Regions from separate parts of the Dactylosporangium sp. NPDC006015 genome, predicted to be linked through region 1. Evidence: riboswitches for the same ligand, from Rfam matches in the RefSeq annotation. Region 1 holds a riboswitch; the other holds the start of a gene.
The links. Region 1 has a riboswitch for cobalamin ahead of ABZ321_RS20730 (VWA domain-containing protein). Riboswitches for the same ligand answer to the same signal wherever they lie in the genome.

Region 1 (7,794 bases):
GGGTCGAAGTCCGGCCGGTCGAACAGGAGCGCGACGGTGCGCTGGCCCTCCAGGACGAACAGCGAGTAGTAGTGCGCCACGACGTAGCCGACGACGATCGGCACGATCGAGTGGGCCAGCTCGCCCGGCATGCGCTCCGCCGACGTGTGGCCGCGCCGGCCCGAGGTGCGGGTCGCCACGGTGTACGCGAGCGCCACCGCACCGATGACCGCCAGCAGGCCGAGGGTGCCGGTGACGGGGGCGGGCAGCCCGTTCTCCTGGGTGAACCGCAGCCAGAAGAGCGCGCCGGACATCGCGTCGTAGAAGGTGGCGCCGAGCAGCACGACGGCGACGGCGACGAGCCCGGGCGCGGGGCGCAGGCCGGCGATGCCGTCGAGGGGGTTGCGCCAGGCGAGCGTGCCGTCGGGGCGGCGGCCGATGACGGCGAGCCGGCCGGCGAGGTCGCTGAGCACCTCGAACGCGTCGCCACGGGTGTGCCAGTCGGGGCCGTAGACGAAGGCGCCGGCGAGCATGGCCACGGCGTACACGGCCAGCCAGGTGCCGATGACGGGCAGGGTCGCCCGGTCGGGGGCGACGAGCTCCAGCCACGCGAACGCGAAGAGCCCCGCGGCGGCGGGCCAGTAGCCGAGGCCCTCGGGCAGCGGGCGGCGGGGCTTGAAGCCCAGCGACAGCGTGCGCAGCGGGTTCAGGGCCCGCCAGACGGGGCCGAGCAGGAGCGACAGCGGCACCAGCCCGACCCAGAACAGCACGTACACGATGCCGGCCGCCGGGTTGTCGGCCGTGTCGGGCAGCGTGAACGTCCACGCCAGGACGGCCAGCAGCAGGATGCCCACGAGCCGGGGGATGACGGCGGGCACCGGGATGGTCCGCACGGGGCGGCCGGCGGCGGGGTCGAGCCGCGGGGCGCGCCACGCGACGCCGAGCACCACGAACGACACGATCAACGCGGCGGCGGCGCCGACGAGCAGCTGGCCCAGCGTGAGCGGCAGGTCCTGGCGGCCGCCGACACCGTGGGCCAGGACCGGCGCGAGGTCGGTGTTCAACGGACCACGAGCTGGAAGAGCACCAGGTGCGACGCGTGCGTCTCCACCTCGAACAGCCCGGTCCGGTCGACCCGCAGCTCGAGCGACGCGGGCGCCCCGGCCGGCAGCGCCAGGCTCTTGTCGTAGCCGTGGACGTGCAGCTCGTCGGCGACGTCGGAGGTGACGGTGATCCGCACCAGGTTGCCCTTGGCGACCTCGACCCGGCCGGTCGGCGGCGTCACCTTCTTCTTCGCGACGGTGACGACGATCTCCTTGTCGAAGGTCGCGACCGGCGACGGCGGTGCCGAGGAGGTTCCCGCCGTTGGTGACGGCGCGTCGGTACCGGCGGCGGCGGCCGTCGCGGTCGTGGTGGACGGCGCCGGCGCAGGTGTTGCAGGGTCGGCGGAGCACCCCGTGAGGGCCAGGACGAGCGCGGCGGCGAGGACGGTGGCACGAGCTGCAGGCACGGAAAGGCTCCCGAGGCGACGGGGGGTTTGTCAGGGCTGTGAATTTAGCGTCTTGTCGCTCATGGGGGAACCCGGCATCATGTGCCGATGCGATCGGTCCGTGTAGGTGCGTCGAAGATCGCGGTGCTGGCGCTCGTCGCCGTGCTCGGCGTCGTGCTGCCCGCACATCCTGCCTCGGCCCACGGCCAGCTGGCCATGTCCGACCCGGTGCAGGACAGCACCGTCGACAAGCCGCGCGCCGAGGTGGCGCTGTACTTCACCGAGCAGCCCGCCTCGTTCGCCTGGTTCACGGTCACCGCGCCGTCCGGGCTGCGGGTCGAGGGCGGCTGGCGGACCGGGGAGCCGAAGCGGCTCGACAAGCCCGTCCAGGAGTACTTCATGGTCGACGGGAAGTTCGAGCCCAGGTCGTACAACACCGGCTTCCCGGCGCTCGTCCCGGTGTCGCACTGGCCTGAGCAGGGCCTTTACACGGCCGCCTACCAGACGGTCGCCTCCGACGGGGAGGCCGTGAAGGGGCAGCTGCGGTTCACCTACAGCGGCCCGGTGACGCCGGCGCCGGCGGGCTGGACCGCGCCGACCGCCGGCCCGTCCGAGGCGCTGACCCGCGCGCTCAACAAGGAGGGCACCCCGCCGGCGGCGGTCGGGCCGACCCAGGGCCCGCAGCAGGCGCAGCCGCCGGTGTCGGCGCCGGCGCCGGTGAAGACGCCGTTCGTGCTCACCGACTGGCTGATCCCGGCGCTGCTCATCGTGGGTGTCGGCCTCATGATCGGGCTCGCGGCCCGGCGCGCGCCGGTGCAGCCGGAGAAGAAACGCCGCAAGGCCGCCCTCCGCTGAGGAGGACGGCCGCGACGGCACCGGTCAGCCGGTGGTGGTGCCGCAGGTCGCCTGGATCTGCGCGGTGAGCCGCTCGGCGAAGGCCGGGTCGGCGATGACCCGCTGCTGGTACTGCTCGACCTGCGTGTCGGCCAGCCCCGTGTACAGGGGTTTGCTGGCGTACGCGTCGGCCATCGCCGCCGGGTCGGTGTAGACCCGCGACTGGACCGAGCACAGGTGCGCCGCGGTCGTGTCCAGGAAGATCGTCTCCATCCGTTCGGGTGTCAACGACGCACTGGCGGACGGTCCGGCCGTCGACGGTGCGGAGATCTTCGCCGGGGTCTTCGAGCCCTCGTCGCCGCAGCCCGCCAGGCCGGCGGTGACCGCGAGGGCGGCGATGGTGAGCAGCACACGCGAGCGGATCATGTCAGCGTCCTCCTCAGACGACGACCAGCGTGAGGTCGTTGGTGTCGGTGATGCCGCCGTACGTCTGCTTGACCGTCAGCTTGTAGGTGCCCACCGCCACGTTCGTGGCGTCGAACTTCACGGCGGCGAAGTCGTCGGTGCCGACGGCCAGCGCCGCGGCCTGGTTGGGCTGGGTGTACGCGCGCTCCTGCGGGTAGCTGACGACCAGGCCGGTCGGGCCGCCGGAGACGGTGATGCGCAGGTCGTCGACGCCGCCCTTGCGCGCCTGGAACACCAGCTGCGACCAGACCGGGGTCTTCTTCGGCACCGTCACCGTCGAGGTCTTCTGGGTGACGGCGTCCCCGGTGACCGACACGACCGGCAGGGTCGCGACCTGCGAGCCGGTGCGCTTCGTGCCGGTGCAGGTGGTCGCGCCGTCGGCCTTCTCGGTGTACGAGTAGTTCAGCGTCACCGGGTTCAGCGACACGAGCTTGTTCGTGGCGACGCTGATGTTGAACGCGATGTAGTCCACGCGCCCGGCGGCGAGCGAGTCACCCTTCGACAGCGACGAGTAGCTCTGCGTGTTCGACGGGTACGTGATGGTGAGGCCCGCCCCGGAGGCGGTGACCCGCACGTCGCAGACGTCGCCGGCCGCACCCCACAGTGTGCCCACCCAGCCCGACTGCCCCGGCAGCATCGGCGCGAGCAGCGGCACCACCAGGCCCAGGTCCGGGGTCGCGGCGCTGGCCGGCGCCGCGGCGGGAACGATGGCGGCCGCGCCCGCGGCGCAGGCGAGGGCGATCGAGGCTGAACGGCGCATCGGTAGAGGTCCTTCTCTGTTGATGATGGCTGCCTGATGACGAATTCCAGATCGGCCGGGCCGGCGGCCGGTTGAGCTAGCCGGTGAGCGCTATCCAGGTGTCGTACTGGTGCACCGCGATTCCCTCGAACGCGGCATAGCGCTGCGCGGCCCGGTCGACGTCGCTGAGCGTGGCCCGCATGGCGCTGTCCGTGCCGCCGTGGAACGTGCAGTACGCGCAGTCACCGAGCGCCTGCGTCTCCGCGCCCAGCCGGGCCGGTTTCGCCGCCTTCCCGGCCCGCCGCAGCAGGTCGTCGGCGACGCCGAGCATCGAGTTGCCGCCGGTCGCGGTGTTGCGGTAGCTCATCACCGTGACGCCGTCGACCCGGGCGAGCACGGCGTCGGCCAGGTTCTCCCCGCCGACCTGGACCGTCGGCAGCCAGAAGGGCACGTCGAGCTCGACCGGCGGGCCGATCAGCACCAGCTCGTCCAGCAGCCGCAGCAGCTGCGGTACGAGCGCCGCCTGCCGCTCCTCCCAGGCCGGCAGCAGGTAGGGCTCGACGTCGACGTGCAGCCCCCGGAACAGGCCGGACGCCGCGGCGGCCCGCGCCCAGGCGAGCGCGGTCGCGTGGTCGGTCGTCCAGGCCGGTTCGCCGCCGAGCGCGTCGAGGGCGATCCCGGCGTCGTCACACAGCGCACGCAACCGGGTCAGCTCCGTCACGTCGGCGCGCGGGTCGTAGTACGCGAAGATCGTCGTCACCGAGCGTGCCTTCGCCCAGTCGACGACGGCCTCCGGCCGCTCCCGCTCCCACAGCCACATGGCCCGGGTGCCCGGCGGCGCCACGCTCGTCTCCGGCGCCAGGGGCGGCAGGCGCGGCCGTACCGACGCGACGAGCAGACCCATGGTCAACACGACGCACAGGACGGCGTGCGCGACGCTCCTCCACATGTCATCTGTTCGGCCGGTCGTGCCCGGCCCGAAGGATTTGGGTCACGTTGACGTCACTGGGAGCCGTGGGACACGATGAACCCCGAGCGGTCATAGGGAGGAACCCAGTGCGAATCTGGGACGGTCCCGCCACTGTGACCGGGGCGGTCACCCTTCGTGGGGCGGGCGCGACCCGGGAGTCAGAGACTCCAGCCGCTCGTGCGTGATGACCCAGCGGGCGCGGACCCGCCGAAGGGAATGTGCCCGTGACGTCGCCGTATCCGTTCTCGGCCGTGGTCGGCCTGCCCGACCTGCGCCTGGCCCTGCTGCTCACCGCCGTGTCACCGGCGATCGGTGGGGTCCTCGTCCGGGGTGAGAAGGGCACCGCCAAGTCGACCGTCGTGCGTGGCCTCGCCGCGCTCCTGCCGGAGGTCGACGTCGTCGCCGGCTGCCGCTTCGCCTGCGACCCTCTGTCTGCCGACCCTTCGTGCCCCGACGGCCCGCACACCGCCGGCACGCCCGCCGCCCGGCGCCGCTCCGCGCTGGTCGAGCTGCCCGTCGGCGCCACCGAGGACCGGGTCGTCGGCACCCTCGACCTGCAGCGGGCCCTCGGCGAGGGCGTGAAGGCCTATGAGCCCGGCCTGCTCGCCGCCGCGCACCGGGGCGTCCTCTACGTCGACGAGGTCAACCTGCTGCCCGACCACCTCGTCGACCTGCTCCTCGACGCCGCCGCGATGGGCCGCGCCCACGTCGAGCGCGACGGGGTCTCCGTCAAGCACGCCGCCCGCTTCCTGCTCGTCGGCACCATGAACCCGGAGGAGGGCGAGCCGCGGCCGCAGCTCGTCGACCGGTTCGGCCTGGTCGTCGGCGTGGCCGCGCCCGCCACGGTCGAGCCGCGGGCCGAGGTGGTGCGGCGGCGGCTGCAGTACGAGAACGACCCGGCTGGGTTCGCCGCCCGCTACGTCGAGCAGGACGCGGCCCTGGCGGGCAGGATCGACGCCGCCAGGCAGATCCTGCCCCGGGTCACGCTGCCGGACGCGCAGCTGGACCGGATCGCGCGGATCTGCATCGCGTACCGGGTGGACGGCCTGCGCGCCGACATCGTCGTGGCCCGCACGGCGGTCGCCGTCGCCGCCTGGCACGGCCGGACCGTCGTGACGAAGGACGACCTGCGGGACGCGGCCCGGCTCGCGCTGCCGCACCGGCGCCGCCGCGACCCTCTGGACCCGCCGGGCGCGGACCAGGAGCGCCTGGAGGAGATCCTCGACCAGGAGCTCAACGGCCCCGACGACGCTTCCGACGACGGCGGCTCCGACACCGACGGCCCTGACACCGACGGCCCCGATGGCGGCGGCCCTGTCGGCCCTGACGACGGCGGCCCTGGCGACGGCGGCCCTGACGGCGGTGGCCCGCCTCCGCCGAGCGCTTCTACCGGCTCGTCCGACATTTCCGGCTCGTCGGGTCCGGTCGACGATCCGGGTGGCCGCCCGACCCTCGAACAAACGATGGTCAATACGTCGGACGTCGATGGGGACACCGGTCCCGCCACGGGCCCGGCCGGGGACCTCGCGTTCGCGCAGGCCCCGTACAAGACGCGGCTCTTGAAGATCGGTGGGAGGGCCAACCGGCAGCAGGGCTCCCACGCCGGGCGGCGCTCACCCGCGCACGGCCGGCACGGCCGCGTCGTGCGGTCCCGGCAGCCCAGCGGCAAGCTCGTCAGCCTGCACCTGCCCGACACCGTGCGCGCCGCCGCGCTGCGCGGGTCCCGCCGCGTCCACGCCCGCGACCTGCGCGAGGCGGTCAAGGTGGGCCGGGAGGCCAACCTCGTGCTGTTCGTCGTCGACGCGTCCGGGTCGATGGCGGCCCGGCAGCGGATGACCGTCGTGAAGACGGCCGTGCTGTCGCTGCTGCGCGACGCGTACCAGCGCCGGGACAAGGTCGGCATGATCACCTTCCGCGGCGCGGAGGCCACCACGGTCCTCGAGCCGACCGCCAGCCACGAGGTCGGCGTGCTGCGCCTCGCCGAGCTGCGCACCGGCGGCCGGACCCCCCTCGCCGCGGGACTGCGCCAGGCCGCCCGCACGCTGCACGGCGAGAAGCGCCGCGACGCCCACCGCCGCCCGCTGCTCGTCGTCGTCACCGACGGCCGCGCGACCAGCGGGCCCGACCCGATGACCGTCGCGCCCGCGCTCGCCGGCATCCCCGCGGTCGTCGTCGACTGCGAGTCCGGCCCCGTGCGGCTCGGCCTCGCCGGCCGCCTCGCCCGGGCCCTGTCCGCCGACTGCCTGCCGCTGTCGGCACTGTCCACCGCCGCGATCCACACGGGGAGCTGAACATGCCGCAGGGCAAGGTCGAGAGCGTGCCGGACGACGGGCTCACCACCCGCCAGCGCCGCCGGCAGCACATCCTGGCCGTCCACACCGGACAGGGCAAGGGCAAGTCGACGGCCGCGTTCGGGATGGCGCTGCGCGCCTGGAGCGCCGGCTGGCCGATCGCCGTCTACCAGTTCGTGAAGAGCCCCAAGTGGCGCGTCGGCGAGGAGACCGCCCTCAAGGCCCTCGGTGAGACCGGCAAAGGCGGCCCCGTCGTGTGGCAGAAGATGGGCGAGGGCTGGTCCTGGATCCAGCGTCCCGGCACCGAACGCGACCACGCCGCCGAGGCCGCCGAGGGCTGGGAGCAGATCAAGCGCGACCTGGCCGCGGAGGCGCACCGGTTCTACGTGCTCGACGAGTTCACGTACCCGATGAAGTGGGGCTGGGTCGACGTCGCCGACGTCGTCGCCACCCTGCGGGACCGGCCCGGCAACCAGCACGTCGTCATCACCGGCCGCGACGCGCACCCCGACCTCGTCGCGATCGCCGACCTCGTCACCGACATGACGAAGGTCAAGCACCCCATGGACGCGGGGCGTAAAGGCCAGCAGGGCATCGAGTGGTAGCACGCATCGTCGTCGCGGCGCCGGCCTCCGGCCACGGCAAGACGACCGTGGCGACCGGGCTCCTCGCCGCGTTCGCGGCCCGTGGCCTGCGCGTGGCGCCGTTCAAGGTCGGCCCGGACTACATCGACCCCGGCTACCACGCGCTCGCCGCCGGCCGCCCCGGCCGCAACCTCGACCCGGTCCTCGTCGGCGAGGAACGGATCGGCCCGCTGTTCGCGCACGGCTCATCCGGCGCCGACGTCGCGGTCGTCGAGGGGGTCATGGGCCTGTTCGACGGGCGCACCGGCGCGGGCGAGCTCGGCTCCACCGCGCACGTCGCGAAGCTGCTCGACGCGCCCGTCGTCCTCGTGGTCGACGCGACCGCGCAGGCCCGGTCGATCGCCGCGGTCGTGCACGGGTTCCGGTCGTTCGGGTCCGGCGTG
Region 2 (7,794 bases), on a different contig from region 1:
CAGGCGGCCCACGGCCTGCCGCTGACCTGGTATGACGTGCTGCTGGAGCTCAACTCGGCGAAGGACCGCCAGCTCACGATGGGGGAGCTGGGCGCGAAGGCGGTGGTCAGCCGCAGCCGCAGCAGCCGCGTCGTCGACGAGCTCACCAGGGCCGGCCTCGTCGAGCGGGTCGCCAACCCGGCCGACGGGCGCTCGGCGTTCGCGCGGATCACGGCCGCGGGCCGGGCCAGGCTGCGGGCCGCCGCGCCGACCTACCTCGCCGGCATCGAGGCGCACTTCACCAGCAGGATGACCGCGGCCGAGGCGCGCACGGTCGCGACGGCATTGGAAAAAGTGCTCAAGGGGTAGATACTCACCGGGCATGGAGAAGGGCCCGGGTCGTGACCTCGCGCACGCGCTGCGCACCGGCCCGTTCTCCGCGGCGCTGCACCTCGCCATCGAGGACCGTGGCATCCGCCTCGACGAGATCCAGCAGCAGCTCGCCAGCAAGGGCGTCAGCGTCAGCATCACCACGCTGAGCTACTGGCGGCGGGGGCGCAGCCGCCCCGAGCGGCCCGAGTCGCTCAAGGCCGTCCGGCTGCTCGAGCAGATCCTGGCGCTGCCCGAGGAGTCGCTGATCGTGCAGCTCGGGCCGCGCCGCCCGCGGGGGCGCTGGCTGAGCCAGCCGCCGGGCACCATCGACGTCGACCGGCTGTTCAGCGACGGCATCAGCGTGGCGAAGATGGTCGGCGAGCTCGACCGGTGGATGTACCACGAGCTGACCAGGCTGAGTCTGCACGACCTGTACGTCGTCGGGGCCCAGCGGCAGGAGCTGGGCCTGACCTGCCGGCAGGTGCTGCGGGCCAACATCGACCGGGTCTCCCGCACCGTCGCGGTCTTCCTCACCGACGACCCGGCCGCGAAGGTGACCATCAGCGCGATCCGCAACTGCCGCATCGGCCGGGTCCGGTCCGACGCCGGCGGGCTCGTCGCAGCGGAGATCATCTTCGACCGGATGCTGGCGCAGGGGGAGACGGTGGTGCTGGAGTACCAGTACCGCAGCGACTCGCTCTCCGCGACCGACAACTACTACCGGGGCTTCTCGACCCCGGTCACCGAGTACGTGCTGCAGGTGCAGTTCGACCACGACGCGGTGCCGGCGCGCTGCCGGCGGTTCGAACGCCGCGCGCTCAACGCGCCGGACCAGGGCGTGTGGGAGACGTGGATCGGCTCGACCCACGGCGCCCACGTCGTCGCGTCCGACGTACCCCCCGGCATCGTCGGCATGCGATGGGAGTGGGAGTGAGCCTCGTTGATCACTCCCACCCCCGGACGGTGACCGGGCGCCCGATGTCGGCGGGCGCCCGGCCGGCTATCAGGAGGCGCTGATCGACACGTCGTCGAGGACGAAACTGGTCTGCAGCGACCAGTCCTCGACGCCGTTGAACTTCAGCGTGACCGTCTGCCCCGCGAACGCGCTCGCGTCGATGACCTTCTCCACGTACCCGTTGGTCTTGTCCAGGTTCGTGTACGTGGCCACGGTGGTGCTGCCGAGGGTGACGGTCAGCCTGTCGTAGACCAGGTTCTCGGTCTCCGCGGTGGTGATGCGGATCCAGAAGCGCAGCTGCACGGTCGTGCAGCCGGACGGGACCGCCACGGGCTGCGAGACCGTGTCGGTCTGCACCTGCCCGCCGCCGTTGAGCCACGCGTTGCGGGTGCCGCTGCGCGCCGGGTACTGCGACCACGTGCCGATCACGTTCGCGGTCGCGGTCCACGGCGACGTGCCGCTCTCGAAGCCACCGTTGCCGACGGGCTGCGAGGGTGTGCAGCCGCCGCCACCGGTGGTGACCGTCCAGGTGAACTGGGCCGACGCGGTCTTGTTCGCCGCGTCCTTCAGGGTCACCGTGACGTTCGAGGTGCCCGCCGTCGTCGCGCTGCCGGTGATCCGACCGGTCGACGCGCCGATGGACAGCCCGGCCGGGAGGCCGGACGCGCTCCAGGTGTACGGCGTGGTGCCGCCGCTGCCCTGGACCTGAACGTCGACCTGCTGGCCGACGACGGAGCTCTTGTTGCCCGGGTTGGTCACGGCCGGGTCGGTCGGCGTGCCGCCGCCGATGAACGCCGTGTACAGCAGCACGTTGGGCGAGCCGCTCCCGGCGCTGGTGATCTTCCCGGTGGTGCCGTTGTTCACGAGCGCGTCGCGGACCTGCGCCGGCGTCGCGTTCGGGTTCGCGCCCAGGTACAGCGCGGCGGCGCCGGCCACGTGCGGCGACGCCATCGAGGTGCCCGTCATCGTCGCGCTGCCGGTGTTGCTGGAGTACGACGCCGACACGATGCTCGTCCCCGGCGCGAACAGGTCCAGGCACGAGCCGTAGTTGCTGGTGCTGTTGCGGGCGTCGGAGCTGTTGCTGTTGCCGACGGTGATCGCCGCGCCGACCCCCTGCGGGCTGTAGTAGCAGGCGTCGTCGCCGTTGTTGCCGGCCGCCTGCACGAACTGGACGCCCGAGCTGATCAGGCTCGACACGGCGCTGTCCATGGCCTGGCTGCTGCACCGGCTGCCGCAGCCGATCGAGTAGTTCGCGACCGCCGGCTTCTGGGCGTTGGTGCGCACCCAGTTGATGCCCGCGATCAGGTCGTCGTTGGTGCCGGAGCCCTGGCAGTTCAGGACGCGGACCGAGACGAGGTTCGCCTTCTTCGCGATGCCGTAGGTGGTGCCGACGGCGGTGCCCGCGACGTGCGTGCCGTGGCCGTGGCAGTCGGCGGGGTTGCTGTCCCCGTCGACGATGTCGGTGCCCTGCTTCACCCGGCCGCTGAACTCGGTGTGGCTCGCGTTGAGGCCGGTGTCCAGCACGTACACGGTGACGCCCTGCCCGGGGCCGGCCGGGTAGGTGAACGCCTGGTTCAGGGGCAGGCTCCGCTGGTCGATGCGGTCGTCGCCCCAGTTCGGCGGGTTGTTCTGGGTGTCGAGGACGGTGATGCGCTGGACCGCCTCGACCGACGCGACGGCCGGGTCTGCGGCCAGCCGCTGCGCCTGCTGCACGGACATGTTCGCCGAGAAGCCCCGCTGCACGCTGTCGAACACGTGCCGGGTCTGCCCGCCGAACCTGCCGGTGAGCCGCTGGGCCTGGGTGGCGATCGCGGTGGAGCCGTCCTTCAGCGTGACGATGTAGCGGCCTGCCACCGCGTCGGGACTGTCCGCGTACAGGATCGCGCCCTGCGCGACGGCCGCCGCCGGCGCGGCCGCCGCGAAGGCACCGGCCAGCCCCGCCACGAGCGCGACGCCGGCCGCCGTAATTCGGTGGAACACGGTGAGACCTCCTCCGAGGGATGCCAGCTCCGTGGCCGGGTCCGGTTGACGCCGACCCCGGAGGGCTGGAGCAGAAGGTAGGAGGACGCGACCGGCGAAGGTCACCCCGGTGAACAGACGGCGACGATCTGCGCCGTCAAAACTGTTTATGAGTTGCGTGCGCTCACCGGCAGTGACCGGTGGATCGGTTGAGAAGCCAGCCGGCTATGAGCCGTCTGGCTAAAAGCTGCGTCGAAGGGTGCAGCGAAAGATCGCTTCGTGCGAGGCTGGCCGCGGCACCCGCACCAGCTCAGGAGGCACGGATTTGAGCAACAACCTGGATGTCGCGCTGAAGAGCGCGATGAACATCGAGGGGGCGTTCGCGGTCGCGCTCGTCGACTACACCAGCGGCATGACGCTGGGCACCCTCGGCGGCGGCGCCGACTTCGACATCACGGTGGCCGCGGCCGGCAACACCGACGTCGTGCGGGCGAAGCTGCGCACCATCGAGATGCTCGGTCTCGGCGAGCCGATCGAGGACATCCTCATCACGCTCGAAAGCCAGTACCACATCATCCGGCCGCTGCACTCCCGCAACGGTCACGGGCTGTTCCTGTACGTCGCGCTCGCGAAGGCGCGCGCCAACCTCGCGCTGGCCCGCCACCAGCTGCGCGCGATCGAGGAGGGCCTCGAACTGTGACGTCCGGCTTCTTCGGCGGCGCCCCCGACGAGGACGGCCTGCCGCGCAGGGAGGGCCTCGAGCCCGGGGGCGGCGTCGGTCAGCTGCAGTCGCCGCAGTTCGGCGCGCGGCCCGAGCCGCTCGACGCCGCCCTGTCCCCGGTGCGCGCCGCGATGGCGGACCTGCGCCTGCGCGTGCCGGGGGTCCGCGGCAGCGTGCTCGCCGGCGTCGACGGCCTGCTGGTCACCTATGACCTGGGCGCGTACGACGCCGGCGGAGGCACCGAGCCGCACGACGCGGCCGCGCTGGCGGCGACGACGTTCGGCCTGGGCCGGCAGGTGGCGCTGGTGCTGGGGCAGTCACCGTTCCGGGACGCGACCATGCGCAACGACGGCGGCTACTTCACCGTGTACGCCGTGGACGGCAGCACGCTGCTCGCGGTGCTCGGCAGCGACGGGCTCAACGTCGCCCGCCTGCACCTGGAGGCCCGCCCGACCTGCCAGCAGCTCGCCGCGCTGCTCTGAGCCCCGCCCCGGCTCCGGTCCCGCCCGGCGCCGTGCCCGCCCCGCGCGGCGCCGGCTACCAGCGGTCGTGGTGCACGGCGTCGGCGAGCGGGGCCCGGCGGCGCCAGCCGTGCCGCTCCAGGTCGGGGACGGATTCCAGGTGGGTCACCGGGCCCAGGCACAGCCAGGCGACCGGGCGGATGCCGGCCGGGACGCCCAGCAGCTCACGGACGAACGGCTCGCGGTAGAACGACACCCAGCCGACGCCGAGCCCCTCCGCGGTCGCGGCCAGCCACAGGTTCTGGATGGCGAGGCAGACGGAGTAGAGGCCGGCGTCGGCGATCGCGTGCCGGCCGAGGACCGCCGGGCCGCCCCGCCCGGGGTCGTACGTGACGACCACGGACAGGGTCGACTCCAGCACCCCGTCGATCTTGATGCGGGCGAAGGCCGCGGCCCGGTCGGCGTCGAGCGTCGCGGCGAACGTGTCGCGTTCGGTGCGGACGTGGTCGTGGAAGGCGCCGCGCAGGGCGGGGTCGCGGACGAGGACGAAGTCCCACGGCTGGGACAGGCCGACGCTCGGCGCGGCGTGGGCGGCGCCCAGCACGCGGTCGAGGACGTCGGCGGGGATCGGCGCGCCGGTGAACTGGCCGCGCACGTCGCGGCGGCGGTGCACGACGTCGTACAGGTCGGTGCTCATCAGGGCAGGCTCCCGCTGCTCGTGGCCGCCCGTCACGGACGGCCGGTGACCGCGAGGCCGGTCTTCGGACTCTCGGATCAACGCCTGCACCGTCCGCCTTCCCAGCCCTGAGGCCAGTGACCGCGCACCGCTGGTGCGCATGGACGGCAGCTCCCCGATCACCGCGGCGGGCCCGTGCCGGATTCATACCGGCTTCCCGATTCTCCCCGGTCGCCCGGGGCACCTCGCTTCAGTTCGTGCCGTCCGGCAGCATACGCGGCGGCCCGGCCGGGCCGCGGCATTCGCGGACCGCAGGGGCTCAGTCCGCGGCATTCGCGGACCGCAGGGGCTCAGTCCGCGGCATTCGCGGACCGTCAGGGCTCAGGGCACGCAGAGCCGGTAGTGAGTGGTGAGCCGGCCGTCCTCGACGAGGTGGAACGCGAGCGCCGGCGGCGGCTCGGGCCGGTCCTCGGGCTCCCACGGCAGCACCATCGTCGACTCGACGCCCGGCGCGGCGAGCACGGGCACGCCCGCGAACGTGCCGACGGCGGCGCTGTGGACATGCCCGCACAGGACGGCGAGCACGTCCGGGTGGCGGCGGAGGACCTCGGCGAGCCGCCCGGCGCCGAGCTGGCGGACCTGGTCCGCCGCGGGCTTGCCCACCGGTACCGGCGGATGATGGCAGCACACGAGCGCGGGCGTGCCCGTCGCCGCCGCGAGGGTGCCGTCGAGCCACCGGAGGGTGTCGTCGTCGAGCCAGCCCTCGGCGTGCCCGGGCACCGACGAGTCGCACAGCGCGAACAGCACCCCCGCCACAGTCTCGGCGCGGTCGGTCCGGAAGGCGGCCGGGTCGTCGTGGTTGCCGGGCACCGCGAGGACGGGCACACCGAGCGTCCGGAGCCGGCCGAACGCGGCGTATTCGGCGTCGAGTCCGTGGTCGGCGACGTCGCCGGTGACGAGCACGGCGTCCACCGGTTCGCGGAGGCTGCCGATGTACGCGATGACGCGGTCGAACCGGTCGGGCGGCTGCGCGCCGAGGTGGAGGTCGCTGAGGTGGGCGATGAGCACCCCTGCCGGTTACCCCGGCCGGCGCGCGGCTACCGCGGCGGGTGCGCGGCGCCCGCGGTCCCGTGGCGGTCCCGTGGTTATCGCAGCAGGTGTGCGCTGCCCGCGGTTTCGAACGCGGCGCGGACGTCGGCGATGCCCTCGGTGAAGTGGGCCCAGCTGTCGACGTGGACCGGCACCACGGTCTTCGCGTCCAGGAGCCTGGCCGCCGCCAGCATCCCGGCCGCGCCGAGGGTGAGGTCGGCGTCGCCGAGCAGCGCGGTGCGGGCCCGGCCGCCGAACAGGATCGCCACGTCGACGGACGGGAAGCGCTCCGCGACGGCGGCGACGACGTCCAGCGACGCGTTGTCGCCGCTGACGTAGACGGTCGGCAGGCCGTCGCCGTGCAGGACGAACCCGGTGACCGGGCCGGTGAGGTGTTCGGTGCCATCGGGGCCGTGCTGCGCGGGGACGGCGGTGACCCGCACGTAGCCGTCGCCGCCGGGCCGGGGCAGGTCGGTGTGGGACCACGGCTCCAGGCCGGTGACCTGGCCGCCCAGGCGGGCGGCCGCCGCCGGGGTGCTGAGCACCACCGGTACCGACGCCGCGAACGCACGACCGAGGGTGTCGAGGTTGTCAGGGTGCTGGTCGTGCGAGAGCAGCACGACGTCGACGGCGCCGGCGTCGTCGGGGGTGCCGGTGGCGGGCTCGGTCTTGGTCAGCACGCGGCTGCCGAGCGGGTACTGCCCGGGCGGGTCGAACGTGGGGTCGGTGATGAACGTGACGCCACCGACGCCGAACACCACCGTCGGGCCGCCGAACCGCTGGAACTGCATCGTCATGGGCTTCACCTTCGCCGGTCCCGGCGCGCGCCGGCAGTGGCTGGAACGCCATCCTCCGATACGATCAAGCCATGACGCGCTCGGCGACGACGGTCGGGGTGCTCATCGGCGACGGCGCGCCGATGCTGGAGGTCGCCGTGGCACCCCGGGTGTTCGGCGTCGCGGCCGCCTTCGACGTGCGGACCGCGGGGGAGCACCCCGGCCCGCTGACGACGACGGCCGGCATCGCCCTCACCGCCCCGCACGACCTCGACGACCTCGACACCGCCGGCGTCGTCGTCGTGCCCGGCTGGCGGGTGCCCGGCGGCGCGCCGGTCGCGCCCGGCATCCTCGACCGGCTCCGCCGCGCGCACGACGAGGGCGCCACCGTGGTCGGGCTGTGCCTGGGCGCGTTCGTGCTCGCCGAGGCCGGCCTGCTCGACGGCCGCCGCGCCACGACGCACTGGCGGCACCTGCCCGAGTTCGCGTCCCGCTTCCCCGCGGTCGACGTCGTCGAGGACGTGCTGTATGTCGACGAGGGCCTGGTCGTCACCAGCGCCGGCAGCGCCGCGGGCCTCGACGCCTGCCTGCACCTGCTGCGCCGCGACCACGGCCCGGCGCTCGCCAACGCGGCCGCCCGCGCCCTCGTCGTCGCCCCGCACCGGGCCGGCGGGCAGGCCCAGTTCATCGAGCGCCCGGTCCCGCGGCTGCGCGACGGCGACGCCGTGGGCGACGCGATGCGCTTCGCCCTGGAGCGCCTCGACGACCCGACCCTGGACGTCGACCGCCTCGCCGCCACCGCCCAC

Region 2: it holds a riboswitch for cobalamin, as region 1 does, so the genes downstream of both, bluB (5,6-dimethylbenzimidazole synthase) here and ABZ321_RS20730 (VWA domain-containing protein) in region 1, are expected to answer to the same signal.

What each region holds. Positions count from the first base shown of each region.
Region 1 covers NZ_JBEXUD010000010.1:309,171-316,964, forward strand. Annotated here, with positions in the region: gene ABZ321_RS20700 (hypothetical protein) at 1-1,043, opposite strand, end outside; gene ABZ321_RS20705 (hypothetical protein) at 1,040-1,489, opposite strand; gene ABZ321_RS20710 (copper resistance protein CopC) at 1,577-2,323, shown strand; gene ABZ321_RS20715 (hypothetical protein) at 2,348-2,728, opposite strand; gene ABZ321_RS20720 (hypothetical protein) at 2,742-3,527, opposite strand; gene ABZ321_RS20725 (hypothetical protein) at 3,604-4,455, opposite strand; cobalamin riboswitch at 4,526-4,667, shown strand; gene ABZ321_RS20730 (VWA domain-containing protein) at 4,701-6,767, shown strand; gene cobO (cob(I)yrinic acid a,c-diamide adenosyltransferase) at 6,770-7,372, shown strand; gene ABZ321_RS20740 (cobyrinate a,c-diamide synthase) at 7,366-7,794, shown strand, end outside.
Region 2 covers NZ_JBEXUD010000019.1:939-8,732, forward strand. Annotated here, with positions in the region: gene ABZ321_RS30140 (helix-turn-helix domain-containing protein) at 1-348, shown strand, start outside; gene ABZ321_RS30145 (hypothetical protein) at 362-1,285, shown strand; gene ABZ321_RS30150 (S8 family serine peptidase) at 1,355-3,286, opposite strand; gene ABZ321_RS30155 (hypothetical protein) at 3,627-3,965, shown strand; gene ABZ321_RS30160 (roadblock/LC7 domain-containing protein) at 3,962-4,468, shown strand; gene bluB (5,6-dimethylbenzimidazole synthase) at 4,524-5,144, opposite strand; cobalamin riboswitch at 5,182-5,386, opposite strand; gene ABZ321_RS30170 (metallophosphoesterase) at 5,505-6,191, opposite strand; gene ABZ321_RS30175 (MBL fold metallo-hydrolase) at 6,269-7,009, opposite strand; gene ABZ321_RS30180 (helix-turn-helix domain-containing protein) at 7,081-7,794, shown strand, end outside.